2 regions of the Hydrogenoanaerobacterium saccharovorans genome follow, and region 2 is predicted to be linked to the other one. Evidence: a T-box and tRNA genes for the amino acid it is inferred to sense, from the RefSeq annotation. Region 2 holds a T-box; the other holds one or more tRNA genes.
What was found. The T-box of region 2 lies ahead of tyrS (tyrosine--tRNA ligase). A T-box ahead of a tRNA ligase gene usually reads a tRNA of that ligase, here a tRNA-Tyr.
Positions count from the first base shown of each region.

Region 1: it encodes a tRNA-Tyr, which carries the amino acid that the T-box ahead of tyrS (tyrosine--tRNA ligase) is inferred to sense. The anticodon was not compared.

Region 1 is NZ_RKRD01000001.1:203,290-211,972, reverse strand. It holds gene EDD70_RS00955 (L,D-transpeptidase family protein) at 357-1,139, opposite strand; tRNA gene EDD70_RS00945 (tRNA-Tyr) at 1,724-1,808, opposite strand; tRNA gene EDD70_RS00940 (tRNA-Thr) at 1,836-1,911, opposite strand; tRNA gene EDD70_RS00935 (tRNA-Pro) at 2,061-2,137, opposite strand; gene EDD70_RS00930 (glycine--tRNA ligase) at 2,436-3,815, shown strand; gene EDD70_RS00925 (Cof-type HAD-IIB family hydrolase) at 3,909-4,727, shown strand; gene EDD70_RS00920 (PspC domain-containing protein) at 4,791-4,973, opposite strand; gene EDD70_RS00915 (P-loop NTPase family protein) at 5,043-5,546, opposite strand; gene EDD70_RS00910 (hypothetical protein) at 5,563-6,018, opposite strand; gene EDD70_RS00905 (2-thiouracil desulfurase family protein) at 6,046-6,480, opposite strand; gene EDD70_RS00900 (GyrI-like domain-containing protein) at 6,573-7,043, opposite strand; gene EDD70_RS00895 (MmcQ/YjbR family DNA-binding protein) at 7,208-7,588, opposite strand; gene eno (phosphopyruvate hydratase) at 8,029-8,683, opposite strand, start outside.
Region 2 is NZ_RKRD01000001.1:1,379,254-1,387,936, forward strand. It holds gene EDD70_RS06450 (divergent PAP2 family protein) at 1-45, shown strand, start outside; gene dxs (1-deoxy-D-xylulose-5-phosphate synthase) at 92-1,954, shown strand; gene EDD70_RS06460 (TlyA family RNA methyltransferase) at 1,988-2,791, shown strand; gene EDD70_RS06465 (NAD(+)/NADH kinase) at 2,835-3,689, shown strand; gene argR (arginine repressor) at 3,694-4,149, shown strand; gene recN (DNA repair protein RecN) at 4,158-5,834, shown strand; T-box leader at 5,864-6,097, shown strand; gene tyrS (tyrosine--tRNA ligase) at 6,165-7,382, shown strand; gene EDD70_RS06485 (PHP domain-containing protein) at 7,583-8,419, shown strand; gene EDD70_RS06490 (NAD(P)-dependent malic enzyme) at 8,454-8,683, shown strand, end outside.

The sequences.
Region 1 (8,683 bases), 1.2 Mb from region 2:
ATAATGAAAAGTGCTAATCAAACACAAGTACTAAAAGAGATTATGAAAAAATATAATTTAAAATTTCAAGAGGTTAGCAGCGATTAAAGAAAATTTGTATCATAGTTAAGGATTATAATTCTTACCTTTCCAAACTATATGACCAGTCATTATCTCCGTTCTATACAAAGCTTCTTTTCATCCGGCTCCTAATGATATTCAAGTATCAAAAACACACACAAAATAGGCACTCGATTCTATTATCGGGTGCCTATTTCTTGTCTGCGTTTAGAATTACGTACTGTAAGACAGTACATCTCTCGATTTTTATCTGCCGTCGTTCCAGCTAATACATATATTTGCGGAGGTTCTTTAAATTATTGCAGTAAGTAGTCACTATTTAAATCAGATACACGCTTTTCCAGAAGACTCCAACTATGTTCACCTAAGGTACCATCCGCTTTAATTTGTTCATCAATTTGGAATTGGCGCAGAGCTTTGTACGTATCAGTACCAAATCGTCCATCTGGTACTCCATCGTAATAGCCAAGTTGTTTTAACATCACCTGCAGTTCGAGTACATCGCTTCCCACTTTGCCATCCATAAGAACACGGAATGGTGCGGTATCATGCTTTATGTACACAAGCACACCAATGGATATATACTTTTTCAACTCCGACACATCTTGATTTTTCATTCGGATACACCCGTGTGAGATGTTATGATTGCCCACCACCCAAGGATTTACCGTACCATGAATACCATATTTGCCCCAAGGAACATTAAGGGCAATCCAACTACCGCCAAAGCCTTGACCCCAATTTCCAATATCGGTAACAATCCATAAACCGGTGGGGGACGGATTTTCTTTGCTTCCTCCGGAAACTGGCCATGACTTGATTTCTTTTTCACTCTCATAGAGAATTAGTATTTGCCGATCCAAATCAACAAGGATAGAATAGCCTTCCAACGCAGGTGTAAAATGGCCAAAGATAGATTGGTAGTGCCAATTACCAACAGCTGGATTAGGCTCTGGCATCTGGTAATGAATTACCCATTGGTCCCATGGTCCATGAGTAGCAACTAACACAATTGAAGTAAAAATTATTAAGGACAATGCAAATTTTATAATTTTTCTCTTTGTAAAAATAACAAACACGGCATCCCCTCTTAAAAACAGATACTATATATAACTATATGCAAAACATATATACTATATAATTCGTATTATTAATTTACTATTTACTGGCAGGCACACTAAGCTGCCCGCCACTATTCATGCCTACAAACTCCCTAATAGCGTTTTTATAGTTTATGTGTAATTTACTTACTCAAATGCAAATGCAGCAAGAGCCTTGAGGCTGTACCCAGCCTGTTACATTAGAAGACACACGTGCAAATACGATTGCATGGTGGCTTTCCTCCGAACGCGCGATCGCAGTTTTAAACTATTTTGTGGATGAGTGTCATCTTCCCGAAAACCAAATGTCTGTAGCAGGATATGCTCATTTCCTTCCTGTCAGCAATAGCGATTGGGCAAAATCCCGTTCACTAAACCGTAGGGTGGAAATAAAAATTAGCGGAAGAGATTTTTAGAATCGATTCTGTACATTGTATCAATAATAATGCCCGTAGGCATAAAAACATTGAAAAAATGCTTGTCCATCCTCTGCTCTGATGATAAATTAAAAAAGCAAAAAAGCCTATGAAACCATAGACTTTTTTGCTTTTTAGTAATATAAATGGTGGGAGAGGATGGATTCGAACCATCGAAGCGATTCGCAACAGATTTACAGTCTGCCCCCTTTGGCCACTCGGGAACTCTCCCCTATTCACTTTTACAATGCGAAAAAAATGGAGCTGGTGGACGGATTCGAACCCCCGACCTGCTGATTACAAATCAGCTGCTCTACCAGCTGAGCTACACCAGCATATTTTCGACGCTCTAATATATTATCACATTTAAAACCAGTTGTCAACAAGTTTTTCATGTCTTTTTATAACAGAGCAATCCGCCCATAATTTGTATTGCTTTTTTGTCAAACCCCTCGCTTTAATTAAAAAGCTATAAAGGTATTGGTGGTCGAGGCGACAGGACTTGAACCTGCGGCATCTTGGTCCCAAACCAAGCACTCTACCAAACTGAGCTACGCCTCGTTGTTGCACCGGGGAACTAAGTTGTACCTGCCTGTGTCAATATATTTACCTTAAAACAGGAAGTTTGCGCAACCGACACAAGCAACATAATTAACAGTGCAAAAAATATTATAGTATAGTTTTGCATTTCTGTCAACCTACAATTATAATAATTTTATAAAAACCGCCTGCATATGGGGGTTTTTGCTTGACTTATAGGTATAACACATTTAAAATAGAACGGTAAGACAGATTTTATTTGTACTACCCACAATCTGTGAATTTTGTGCCTTGAAATGGCAGAACGGAGGACCCCCCAATGCTGAAGAATTCAGAAAAAACTATGGATAAAATCGTTGCCCTTTGCAAAGGCCGAGGTTTTGTATATTCCGGTTCCGAAATCTATGGCGGACTTTCAAATACATGGGATTACGGCCCGCTCGGCGTTGAATTTAAAAATAACGTGAAAAGAGCATGGTGGAAAAAATTTGTGCAGGAAAGCCCTTACAACGTAGGCTTGGATTCTGCTATTCTTATGAATCCTCAGGTATGGGTGGCATCCGGCCATGTGGGCGGATTTTCGGACCCATTGATGGATTGCAAAGACTGTAAAACACGCCATCGCGCCGATAAACTGATAGAAGACCAGACCGGTGTTTCGCCCGAAGGCTGGGAATTTGATAAAATGAAGCAATTCGTTGTAGATAACAACGTGAAATGCCCCGATTGCGGCAGCCAAAACTTTACCGACATCCGCAAATTCAACCTGATGTTTAAAACATTTCAAGGCATTACCGAGGACAGCAAAAACGAAATTTACCTGCGCCCCGAAACTGCACAGGGTATTTTTGTTAACTTTAACAACGTACAGCGCACCACTCGCCGCAAACTGCCGTTTGGTGTCGCACAGGTTGGCAAAAGCTTCCGTAACGAAATTACCCCCGGTAACTTTACTTTTAGAACCCGCGAGTTTGAACAGATGGAGCTGGAGTTTTTCTGCAAACCAGATACCGACCTTGACTGGTTCTACTACTGGAAAGACTACTGCCACAACTGGCTGCTGAGCCTTGGCATCAAAGAAGAGAACCTTCGCCTGCGCGACCATGCACCCGAGGAGCTTTCGTTCTATTCAAAAGCAACAACCGACATCGAGTTTGTGTTCCCCTTTGGCTGGGGCGAGCTGTGGGGCATTGCAGACAGAACCAACTACGATTTGTCGCAGCATCAAAATCATTCGGGCAAAAGCATGGAGTACTTTGACCAAGAAACCAACGAAAAATATGTACCCTATGTGGTTGAGCCGTCTTTGGGCGCAGACCGTGTAGTACTTGCATTTCTTTGCGAAGCGTATGATGAAGAACAGATTGATGAGAAAGATACCCGCGTAGTGATGCGCCTGCATCCTGCACTGGCACCTATTAAAGCATGTATTCTGCCGCTTTCGAAAAAACTAAACGAAAATGCAACCAAGGTGTTCCACGACCTTTCGAAAAAATTTATGGTGGATTACGACGATGCCGGTTCCATCGGCAAACGTTACCGCAGACAGGACGAAATCGGAACACCGTTCTGCATCACCTACGATTTCGATTCGGAAAATGACGGCTGCGTAACCGTACGTGACCGCGACACAATGGAGCAGCAGCGTCTGCCCATCAGCGAACTTGTTTCGTTCATTGAATCTAAACTTGAATTTTAGTGACGGTATCGCCACAAAAACGGGTGTAACCCCTTTGCACATTTACAACAAGCCGTCGAGCCTCTCGGCGGCTTTATTTTATTGGAGGATTAGATGGCACTTTTAAAAAAATATCTTTACAGCGACATGGATGGCACACTGATCGGCAATAACAAAACCGTATCTCAGCGTAACATTGATGCCATAAAAGAGTTTGTTGCACATGGCGGTGAATTTTCGGTAGCAACCGGGCGTTCGGCAGAACTTGCACTGCCCTATCTTGCAGGCATCCCGCTTACGATGCCTGGTATCATTTACAACGGCGCTGCGGTGTACGATTTTGATAAGTGTACTTACCTGCACAAGTGGTGCATACCCGAAGATATTATGCGCAAACTCGTTACCACAGCCATACAGGTTTACCCTACCGTATGTGCCGAAGTGTGCGACGGCAGACCGATGCAGCTTGTAAACCCAAACAGTGAAATGGATGTTTACATCATTGCAGAAAACCAGGCTTATGAGTTTGCCTCTCTCGACAGCTGCGGTGATTGCCTCAAGGTTTTATTCTACGGTGAGCATGAGCGATTGCTCGAGGTGCAGGCAGCCATAGAAAGCGCAGGCATCCGCGGTGTTACCTCTTGCTTTTCTGCTCCGTTTTACCTCGAATACTTGCCCGAGGATGCATCAAAAGGGCATGCTTTGCAATGGATTAGCGAAAACCTCGGCGGAGACCTTGCACAAACCGCTGCCATCGGCGATTTTGATAACGACATCACGATGATTGAGGAGGTTGGTTTCGGCGCAGCGCCCTCCAACGCACAGCAGGTGATTAAAGACCGTGCCGACGTAATTGTTGCACACCATACCGAAAGTGCAGTGGCAGATTTGATTTATTCGCATTTGCTCCTTGATGAGCACGCTGTTTTATAAAAAATGTTTCAAGGGCGGGCGCAGTTGTTATGCTGTGCCCGCCCTTTTTCTTTGGTTATCTTGTTATAAATAAGGTGAATCGGGCATTACTACCGCAGCAATGATATATGCCAAAATACCAACACCACAAAATATAAATACCAACCGAACAATGGTCGGGTCCCAATTAAAATATTCGGCAATACCGCCGCAAACACCTGCAATAATACGGTCATTACGGCTTTTGCAAAGCCTTTTATTCTCCATTGTATTTTCACCCCTTTACAAAATGCAATAAAAATTCTATCTTAACATACTTTCGTTTTCAGCAATCGCTCATTTAGAATAGTTGATGATATCATTGATATCTTGTAGGTTTTTAACAAAAAACACCTTGCCTTTATAAGGTTCTAAAAATTCTATGATTTTTGGGATATTGTATTTCTGATATTTATTTGTCCAAATCAGTAAATCTTTTAATGATTTTAATGTTTCTTTTTTCGATTTTTCGATACCAAACTTTCTTCGGATAAATCGACGGATGATTCTATAGTGAAATACAATGGGTTTGGTTGTTAAAATAAATATATAGTCAGCCTTCGAAAAGCTATCTTGTAACCAATCGTAAAACACGCCTTCTATAATCCAATCATTATTTTTCAAGATGTCATTTAACTTTTGGGTACGATTTTTAACCGACATCTTTGTACCATATGTATTTGACATATGATCCCAATAAATATTGTCTAAATCAAAATGACGAATGTTATACTGCTCGGCAATCTTATTGGCAATATAAGTTTTGCCTGTGCCGCTGCCTCCGAGAATATGTATTTTCAAAATAGCGCCACCCAGTTTAAATCAAAATTTTTTCCTCTTTTATTTTCCGCTTATCAATAGCCCATTTTACAAGCAGTAAAATAGCTACATAGCCAAAAAACACCGCCCCTAACAAGTTGCTTGTGTTATCAACTACTTTGCCGTTTTCAACCAACGCTTTGTATACGCCCACTCTTGTTGATAGGCTTGTAAAGCTGAGAAAGTTAAGTATGCTAAATATAGAAAAACATACAATCTCTGAAGCAAAGCTATCTCCTTCTCTAAGAGATGCATTTTTAATAATCGTACAAGTGGAAAAGTATACCGCCGGCATAAACAGCAAAATACATGCTTTCGCTATGGGTTGTGCCCAATCATAATTGCACTCAATCCAACTATTTATAATGATTAGTGCAACGGTTATGCCAAGCGTTTGATGACCAATTTTTTGTCTGATTATTTTTTGTGTTTCATCGTAACAATAGCGTGACATGTCTTCTTCCCCCTTATATTATTGTTGCTATAAGCGCAGATGTTGTTCGATTTGCGTTTCACCAATTACTTTTATACCGTTTTTCAGCAGCAGCTCTGCGGTGAACCCATTGCCGTTTATTAATTTGCCTGTAAAACTGCCGTCATAAATTTTACCGCACCCGCACGATGGGCTTCTCTCTTTTAATATAGCAAGGCTGCATTCGTAAAACTCTGCCAGTTTTAAAACCTCTTGGGCACCTTTTATATAGCATTCGGTAACATCTTCGCCCGCTGTGTTTACCACCCTGTTATTTAGTATTTCCGCAGGCTCACGCGGTGTTTTCATTCCGCCGAATATCTCTGGGCAAACGGGTATAAAGTGGTATTTCTCCTTGTAATTTTGCAATCCGTCATAAAGTACACCGCTTGCATTGTATCTGCAATTTACGCCCACCAAACATGCACTAATCAAAACGTTCATATTAAAACAGCATCCTCCATCGTTTGCAAAACGCAAATATTTCAATAAAAATTTAGGCAGCCGTTTCAAACACAAACCGCTGCCTTTCTTTTTTATAATGTTTTTTCAGTAACAGCAAAAAGAATATCAATGGCAGGCAGCCTGCCATTACTCGCTTGCGTGTGGTGCTCATATTCCAAATTCAGCGCCTTATAGTCGCTTGTCGGCAGCCATTGTGTATAAAAAAACCGCTTTGCCTCGCCAATGGCGAGTCCCCACAAAAAACCGAATTTTGGCTTTACCGTAATTTTAGCATACAAACCTTGGGGTAAAACAGCGCTTTCAAGGCAATTGCTGTTTGCAACGCTGCCCACAAACAATGCAAAGTCTTGTGTGCTTGGGTTATAGTCTTTGGATAAAACAAAAAACGGCAATACGTTTCCTTTTTCTTTTTTCGTGATTTGATAATACTGTTGCGAAATATGTGCTATATCTTTCGCTATCGTCTTATCGTTCGATTTACCCCAAACGCCATAGAGATTGCGCGCCTCAAGCTGATGCAGCGTCACTTCGAGTTTTGCCATATCAAATACCTCCGCACAGTATATCAGAGTATCATTTTTATTTTAACACTAATATTTTCCATTTGCAACAACACTTTTATTATAAAAGCGGCTGCATACTAGCGCGCGCAACAAAAAAAGCAGCTATTTCTATTAAGAAATAACTGCCCTGTTTTTTGCTTATATTATTTAGCGGATGGTTCATTATCTAATCCCGAAATCTCTTTTTGTACTTTTTTTGTAAGAGTTTGCAGCACTGCCATGTAAGCCTTATCCGCCATATCGCGTACCACATCATCGGGTACATTACCGTCAAGATACAGTGAGTTCCAGTGTTGTTTGTTCATATAGTAGCCGGGCACAATATCTTTGTATTGCTTGCGCAGATAGTCGCCAAACAGCGGTTCTAACTTCATTGTAAAAATAGGTTTGCCGTTTTTATCGCCGCCCTGCATAGCAAACATTTTGCCGCCGATGAAGTATCTTGTTGCCTGCCACTCGGGTTGGTAATCTTTTATAACGCCTTGCTTATTCAAACAATACTCATCCAGCCATTCGTATGCCATATTAAGCCAACTTTCTGTACAAATATTCTTTTTTGCAAACTTCAGTAAAGTCTTACGCCAAAACGCTTGATTTTTTCCAACATTCACCATATAATAGGTTTAGAGGCACATTAAGTGCAAAGCAGGCACAGAGTGATAGAAGCACCCTGTACCCTGTATACGGAGCACAACCTCCATAAACAACGGCATAAAAGCCGCACTTTGCATATCTATTATAAGCCGAACAAACCCGTTTTGTAAAGCATAATATGCAAATTGCACTTGAATTCTGGTGTTGTATGGGTTAACTCCATGCAGCACTTTTTTGTTGCCTCGCGGATAAGCGATGGGGGTTAATAGCCTGCTCCTCCAAGCAGTATATTTCCGTCACCCCCCATCTTGCTTATTCCGTCGAGGAAGAGCAAACCCCGCCGCGCACAATGCGGACGGGGTTTTTTGTTTTAAAATTTTACATGAAAAGCGTTTGTACCTGCGTATTCGGAGGTTGTGCGCAAGTGTTCTTCAATCCGGAGCAAACGGTTGTACTTGGCAACACGGTCGGTACGGCAAGGTGCGCCTGTTTTAATTTGCCCCACACCGGTAGCCACTGCAAGGTCTGCAATGGTGGTATCTTCGGTTTCGCCCGAGCGGTGCGAGATAATGGCGGTGTAGCCTGCCTTTTTGGCAGTTTCGATTGCCTGTAAAGTTTCGGTAAGGGTACCGATTTGGTTTACCTTAATCAAAATAGAGTTTGCGGCGCCAAGCGAAATGCCCTCTTGCAAACGCTTGGTATTGGTAACAAACAGGTCGTCACCCACCAACTGCACACGGCTGCCCAAGCGTTCTGTAAGCTGCACCCAGCCGTCCCAGTCCTCTTCGCCTACGCCGTCTTCAATCGTAATAATGGGGTATTTCGAGATAAGGCTCTCCCAATGGGCGACGAGTTCTTCGCGCTGCAAGGTTTTTTGTGCTTTGGGCAGGGTGTAAACACCGTTTTGGTACCATTCGCTGCTTGCGGCATCTAAGCCGATTTTAATTTGATTGTCTGTATTATATCCTGCTTTTACTACAGCCTGTATAATGTAATCAATTGCTTCCTCATCGCTTTCAAGGTCG
Region 2 (8,683 bases):
GGAGCCCTGTTAGGCATTCTTATTTCTATATCGTTTCCTGTATAAAAAACTTCTACATATGGCAACTGCTAAACGCTAAAGGAGATTAATCTTGCGAAAACAAACACTACTTGACGGGATTCACTCTCCCTATGATGTAAAAAAACTCAATTATGTTCAGATGGAACAGCTTTGTGAGGAAATTCGAAGCAATCTAATCGAAACCGTTTCTCAAACGGGAGGACATCTTGCATCCAATCTTGGAGTTGTGGAAATTACCGTTGCATTGCATAAAGTATTTTCTTCACCTACTGATCAAATTATGTGGGATGTCGGTCATCAAGCATATACACATAAGTTGCTTACTGGTCGTCGTGATCGGTTTAATACTTTGCGCCAAGAAGGCGGCATATCGGGCTTTCCAAAGGCAGAAGAAAGTATTCATGATGTTTTTCTTGCAGGGCACAGCAGTACGTCGCTTTCAGTGGCAAGCGGTCTTGCAAGGGCGAAAACTCTTTTGCATGAAGAAGGGCATGTCATTGCGGTTATTGGCGATGGCTCTTTTACTAACGGTATGGTCTATGAGGCTATGAACAATGTCGGTCGATATAAGGACCGTATTATCGTGATCTTAAACGATAATGAGATGTCAATTTCCCGTAATGTAGGTGCATTTGCTCGTTACCTTGCAAAAATACGTTCAAAACGCGAATATTTTAATGCAAAAGATATCATCGAAAAAGGCATAAAATTAATCCCCGGTATTGGCAATCCGCTGTATAAAGCAGCGGCTGCATCTAAGGCTGCAATAAAAGATATGCTATACAACAGCAATCTTTTTGAAGTTTTTGGTTTTAATTACCTCGGTCCAATCAACGGGCACGATGTGAAAAGCCTATGTGAAGTTATGCAGCGTGCAAAAAGCTTAAATCGGCCCGTTCTGCTGCATGTTGAAACTCAAAAAGGAAAAGGTTACCCTTTTGCAGAGAAAAACCCTGGTGCCTTTCATGGGGTATCAAAATTTAATATAGAGACAGGCAACTCAGACATTTCGCCGTCAGACAGCTATTCCACTGTTTTTGGTGAAACACTCACCGAGCTAGCAAAAAAGGATGACAGTATTTGTGCCATTACTGCGGCTATGAAGTACGGTACAGGTCTTTCAAGTTTTGCGGCCACTTACCCGCAACGTTTTTTTGACATTGGTATTGCAGAAGGCCATGGAGTTACCTTTTCGGCAGGGCTTGCACGTAATGGGCTAAAACCGGTGTTTGCGGTTTACTCTACTTTTTTGCAGCGTGGCTACGACCAGATACTGCACGATACTGCAATTGAACAGCAACATGTGATATTTGCAGTGGATCGTGCGGGAATAGTGGGAGAAGACGGCGAAACGCATCAAGGGTTGTTTGATGCTGCTTATTTGTCGACGGTTCCGAACATGACTGTTTACTCTCCGACGACCTATGCCGAGTTGCGTTATTTTACACGCAAAGCACTGTATGAATGTAAAGGTCCCGTCGCGTTGCGTTACCCAAGAGGGAAAGAGCCTGTTTTACCCGCCCATACCTCAACCGAACAGGATTATATTTTACTGGATGACAATAAAGCTGATATGCTTATCATAACCTACGGCAAGGAGTTTGAACATGTATACCAAGCATCTCAAATGCTTTTAAATCAAAATTGTTCGGTTGCATTGTTAAAACTAAATAAAATTAACCCTATTGAAGAAGGCTGCATAGAACTTGCTTTAAAATACAACCAAATTCTCTTTGTTGAAGAAGGAATTCTGCAAGGCGGAATAGCAGAGCATTTTGGTTTGCGTTTGCAGCAGCAAGGCTACCGTGGGAGCTATCATGCCAAGGCTGTGGATGGTATTTTTGTTCCGCAGGCTACCGTTGCATCTTCGCTGAAAAAACTGGGGCTGGATGCAGAAGGTATTTGCAAAACAATTTTTTCTCTGCGTCGTTAATGTATAGAAAATTTTCTGAATATGGTGGATAATGTGAAAAAAAGACTTGATATAGCAGTAACCGAAAACGGCCTGATAGATAGCCGTGAAAAAGCGAAAAGCTTGATTATGGCGGGGCTTGTTTACGTCAATAATCAGAAGGCAGATAAACCGGGCATGGCAGTTTCGGATACCGATAAAATTGAACTGCGCGGCGAAACCATGCGTTATGTAAGCAGAGGCGGGTTAAAACTCGAAAAAGCCATACCCCGTTATCATCTTAATCTGCAAGGCACAATCTGTATGGATATTGGCGCTTCTACAGGAGGCTTTACCGACTGCATGCTGCAAAACGGTGCTGTCAAAGTTTATTCCATCGATGTTGGTTATGGGCAGTTGGCATGGAAGCTGCGTACAGATGAACGGGTGGTTAATCTTGAGCGAACAAATTTTCGTTATGTTACCGAAAAAGAGATACCGGACAAAATAGATTTTGCCAGTGTGGATGTATCTTTTATCTCTCTGACGCTGATTTTGCCTGTTGCAAAAACTTTACTCAAGCAAAATGGCGAGATGGTATGTCTTGTAAAACCCCAGTTTGAGGCAGGCAAAGGTAGAGTCGGGAAAAAAGGTGTAGTAAAAGAACCTGAAATTCATCGTGAAGTAATTGCTAAGGTTGCTGATTTTGCTTATTCTATAGGCTTTTCGGTGCTTGATGTGGACTATTCTCCCATAAAAGGTCCCGAAGGGAACATTGAGTATTTGCTATATATTAAAAATGAACAAAATCCGGTGCACAACGTCAATCAAGAGGTTATACAAAACATAGTAGAGCTTTCTCATCATAATTTGGAATAAACAAAGCTGAAACCGTACTATGGCTTAAAGGAAGGAGTCAACGATGAAGGCGATTCTGACCCCTAATTTTAAAAAAGAACATACTGAAAAATGCTTAAATGAAACACTTGAAGTTCTTTATAAAATCGGTATTGAAGCTTATTTGGATAGCGTATATCGCCAGTATGTAAGCAGCGAGCACGTTGTTTTTTGCGAGTTTATTAACGCTGTCAGTCATATGGATCTTATCATTGCTATTGGCGGAGATGGTACAATCATTCATAGCTCAAAATACGGGATTAAGCATAATTTACCTGTACTTGGCATCAATGTAGGGCGTTTGGGCTTTCTTGCACAGCTAGAGTGCGATGAGCTCCATAAGCTTTCAAGTTTGGTAGAAGGCAGTTATACTGTGCAAAACCATATGCTCATTGAGGCTAAAATTCAAACAGATTCAGAGCAGATGGTGTGCGTAGCACTAAATGATATTGCCATTACCAAGGGTGAATTTTCTAAAATAGTAGATATTGAAGTAACTTGTGCTGAAAAACTTGTAAGCGAATATCACGCCGACGGTGTTATTTTCGCCACCCCAACCGGTTCTACCGCCTATGCTATGTCTGCAGGCGGTCCTATTGTTGATCCAAGCATCGATTCGATAGCAATGACACCCATTTGCCCCCACTCATTATTCTCACGTTCTGTGCTGTTTTCACCAGAAAAGGCACTTACCGTACGAGCAAAATATATTAACAATCAAAATGATTTGTATTTATCCGCAGATGGAGAACGACCCATTAAAATACGACGAGACAGTCAAATAATAATACAAAAATCGAAATTAACTGCAAAACTTATTAATTTTGGTGAACGGGATTTTTATGAAATATTGAATTTGAAAATTTTGGGAAGAGGGTAGAACGATGAAGTCGAAGAGGCATGAAAAAATATTAGAAATAATTCTTGATAATGTTGTGGATACGCAAGAAGAGCTTCTGCGCCTTTTGAAAAAAGAGGGTTTTCATGTTACACAGGCAACGGTTTCAAGAGATATTAAAGATTTACGGCTTATTAAGACTTTATCAGCCGATGGGCGTTATCGTTATACTTTTGTTACCCCCGAAAAAACTACGAATGTCTCTACACGTTTTCGTGCTATATTTACCGAAACAGTTATTTCGGTAGATTATGCGGGGCACACGGTTGTAGTTAAGTGCCATACCGGTATGGCAAATGCGGCTTGTGCAGCCCTCGACCTTCTCAATTTGGATAATGTAGTAGGTACTCTCTCGGGAGATGACACTTTTTTTATTCTTACACGTGAAATAGCTGATGCTCAAAAACTAGTACAAGAGTTGCAGACCTATATTACAAGGTAGGTGACACCATGCTGACACAACTATACATTCAAAATATTGCTGTTATCGAAAAAACCTCGATTGAGTTTCAGCCGGGGTTTAATATCTTTACAGGCGAAACCGGCGCAGGTAAATCGATTCTTATCGATGCAATCAGCGCTGTTTTAGGTTTCCGTACATCTCGAGACCTTATTCGTACTGGTGCGGATAAAGCAATTGTAACGGCGTTGTTTGATCATTTATCGCAGGATACAATAGATGCTCTTACCGGTTTTGGCTATGAACCGGAAGAGGACGGCACACTTTTACTTTCGCGCGAACTTACGACAGAAGGGAAAAACACTTGTAAAATCGGCGGCAGGCCTGCAACAGTATCCATTCTGCGTGAGGTAGCAGATACTCTCATTAACATTCATGGGCAGCATGATAATCAGGCACTGATGGTTTCGGAAAAACATATAAAATTTATCGATAGCTTTGCCGATGTTGATGAGCTGCTTACTCGTTATAAAGAACTTTATACTCAGCTTCTTAATATCAAAAGAGAACTGGAAAAATGTAATATTGACGAGGCAGAAAAAGCATATCGTATCGATCTTTTAACCTATCAAATTGATGAAATAACCGATGCAGACCTTAAAACAGATGAGGAAGAAGAACTGATTGCTCAAAAAAAGAGGATAGGAAATGCGGCAAAAATAGTTGCAAGTATTGCAGAAGCAGACATCGCACTGAATGGTGATGATGAAACAGAAGGGCTTGTTGCAACGTTAAGTACTGCGAAAGATGCAATTACTACAGCGGGGCGATATTTTACCGACCTTGAAGAAATGGCAGCGCGTATTGACGAAATTTACTATGAGCTGCGGGAATACGCCTCGGATATCCATAGTTATACTGCTGATCTCGAGTTTAATGAGGGTGACATCAACCGTATTGAAATGCGTTTAGATATGATTTATAAACTGAAACAAAAGTATGGTACTTCTGTGGAGGAAATTCTCTCATTTCTTAAAAAAGCAACCGAAGAATTATCTTCCATCAATCAGTCTGATGAGCTTCAACATAAGCTGAATGTCCAACTTGCACATCTTACACGCAATGCGCAAAAATTGGCGGAAGAACTCTCCGAACGCCGAAATAGGGCTGCGGCCCAATTTACAAGTGCGGTAGGGGAAGAACTGAAATTTTTGGATATGCCTTTTGTGCGCTTAGAAGTAAAAAATGATGTTGGTGAATTATCTAACGATGGTATTGATAATATGGAGTTTATGATTTCTACCAATCCGGGTGAGCCGCCAAAATCTCTTTCCAAAATTGCATCCGGCGGTGAGCTTTCGCGTATTATGCTCAGCCTCAAAAATGTAATTGCAGATAAAGATCAGGTCGGTACGCTTATTTTTGATGAAATAGATACCGGAGTCAGCGGTCGTGCAGCTCAAAAGATAGGACAAAAACTGAAACAGGTCTCAAAAGGGCGGCAGATTATCTGTGTTACACACCTTGCGCAGGTTGCTTGCTACGCCAATCATCATCTGCTGATTGAAAAGAATGTCAGAAACAATAGAACTTATACCGAAGTTCGTGCTTTGAGCAGCATCGAACGTGTCCAAGAGATAGCGCGAATTATTGGTGGTGCTGATATTACCGATACTGTTTTAAAAAATGCCGAAGAAATGCTTAATTTAGCACAAAAACAGTCTTGACAAATATTTTGTATTATGATATAGTCCCAGTAATAGCTGTGAAGAGAACGAGTAACCGTGCAGGTTCATCCCAGAGAGCTTTTGGTTGGTGAAAAAAAGCATGAGCGGTGCGGTGAATACATCTCGGAGCTGCAAAGGCGAAAGTACAGTAGTTTTTGTCGGGGGCGCCCGTTACAGCGTTAAGGTATGATAGTACCTGATGAGGTTATGACTGTGAGGTCATAACGAACTAGAGGTGGTACAGCGTTTATGACGCCCTCTATCTGCAAAATTGCGGATAGAGGGCTTTTCTTATATCCGCAAACAAACATTTTTAAAGGAGAAAGATTGATGACTGTATTTGAAGAACTGAAACGCCGTGGCTTAATTGCACAAATGACACATGAAGACAAAATTAAAGATATGCTGGAAAATGAAAAAACTACCTTTTATATTGGTTTTGATGCAACAGCAAATAGCCTTCATGTGGGGCATTTTCTCCAATTAATTGTAATTCAGCATATGCAGCGAGCAGGGCATACACCAATTCTGCTTTTGGGCACCGGAACAACAATGGTTGGCGATCCTACAGGTAAAACCGATATGCGTCCGATGCTTACCAAAGAACAAATTAACTATAATGCCGATTGTTTTGTTCAGCAGATGTCTAAATTTGTTGATATGGACAATGCAATCGTAGTGCATAATGGTGATTGGCTTTGTGAACTAAAATACCTTGAAATGCTTCGTGATGTGGGAGCATGCTTCTCGGTAAACAAAATGCTTACTGCAGAATGCTTCAAATCCCGTTTAGCTGTGGGGCTGTCGTTTATTGAGTTTAACTATATGATTATGCAGAGCTACGATTTTCTGCATCTGTACAGAACTCATAACTGCCGTTTGGAACTTGGCGGAGACGATCAGTGGAGCAATATCCTCGGTGGTGTTGACCTTGTTCGCCGTAAAGAGCAAGCAGAAGTATGTGGTATGACGTTTACCCTGCTTACCACCAAAGAGGGTAAAAAAATGGGCAAAACCGAAAATGGAGCCATCTGGCTCAATCCCGAAAAAACCACTCCTTATGGGTTCTTCCAATACTGGAGAAATGTAGATGATGCGGATGTCATCAACTGTTTGAAACTGCTTACCTTTGTACCCATTGAAGAGATAGAAGCAATGGAAAGCTGGCAAGGCAGCGAACTTAATAAAGCAAAAGAATTGCTGGCTTATGAACTGACAAAAATGGTTCACAGCAAAGAGGATGCAGACAAAGCATTGGAGGCAGCACGTGCAGTGTTTGGTGCAGGTGCACACAGCCAAAATATGCCTACCACACAGTTATCGGCGGATGATTTTACCGGCGGCAGCATCACTGTAATCGATCTTCTTGTAAAAGCAGGGTTGACTCCTTCTAAAGCGGAGGCTCGCCGTTTGGTACAGCAGGGCGGTATATCGGTTGATGATGCAAAAGTTTCCGATCCTATGACGGCATTTTCCATTTCCGAATTTGAAAAAAATCATAAAATTATAAAAAAGGGTAAAAAAGTATTCCACAAGATTATATTATAATTCTAAAGGGGGCGGTATCATACCGTCTCCTTTTTGTTGTTCCTTCTGCTCATTTCACTTCATCTCTTGCGTGAAAGGTTCTCCTAACATTAATAGTTGCATATAGATAGTAAGACGTTGTATAATAAAAGGGATAGAAATTTCGCAAGTAAAGTGAAATGCCCTGCGTCAGAAGTCAAACAGAATAGGGGTGTAATACCATGATAGGAGATTTACATTGTCACACAAAGCTATCCGACGGATCAATGGGGCTCGAGGATGTCATCTACTTTGCCAAACGTGCAGGGCTGGATTTTGTTTCAATCACAGATCATGACACCATGGCGGGTACTACGCGTGCAACTGTTTTGGGCAAGCGTTACGGTATTAATGTGATACCTGGAGTGGAGTTTTCATGTTTTGATAGTGAGCGTGGAAGAAAAGTACATATTCTGTGCTATTTACCGCAAAAGCCCGATCGCTTGGAGGGTTTATGCAATAAAACGCTAGAGAACCGTACCAAAGCCGGGCTCGAAATGGTTAAGCGGGTATCGCGGTTTTACCCGATTACCGCTGATTTTGTAGCACGTTATTACGCGGGTAGCAAAGCGATTTATAAACAGCATATTATGAATGCTCTTATGGATCTTGGTTATACCGACCAAATTTTCGGTGAAGTATTTGCCCAATTATTCGACAGCAAAAAGGGTTTAATCAATGTTGATGTTGAGTACCCCGATGCTTACGAAGTTTTAGATTTGATTCGCCTTGCGGGAGGAATTTCCGTACTTGCACACCCGTACGAATACAATTCTTTAGACCTGCTTAATGAGTTACTTGAAAAAGAACTTCTTGACGGTATCGAGGTGTATCATCCCAGAAATAGTAAGGAAGATACAATTAAGCTCCGGCAGTTGGCAGATAGTTATGGTGTCCTCAAGTTTGGAGGAACAGATTTTCATGGGTTTTATACTAAATCAGCCAGCCCTCTTGCAACCTGTGTTACCCCGCATGATACGCTGAATCAGATATTTAAACAGAAAAAGCAGATTGTTTAAGTATCTGCTGAAAAATGGAGAGATGAAGTATAACATGGACGTAAAAGAATTAGCGCTTAAAAAACACTATGAATGGAACGGAAAGATTGAGGTCGTTTCTCGCGCTTGCATTCAATCGCGTGAGGATCTATCTCTTGCATATACTCCCGGCGTAGCAGAACCATGTCTTGCAATTGCTCAAGATGAAACGAAAGCATACGAACTTACGCGTAAAAATAATTTGGTAGCCGTAGTTACCGACGGTACCGCTGTGCTTGGGCTCGG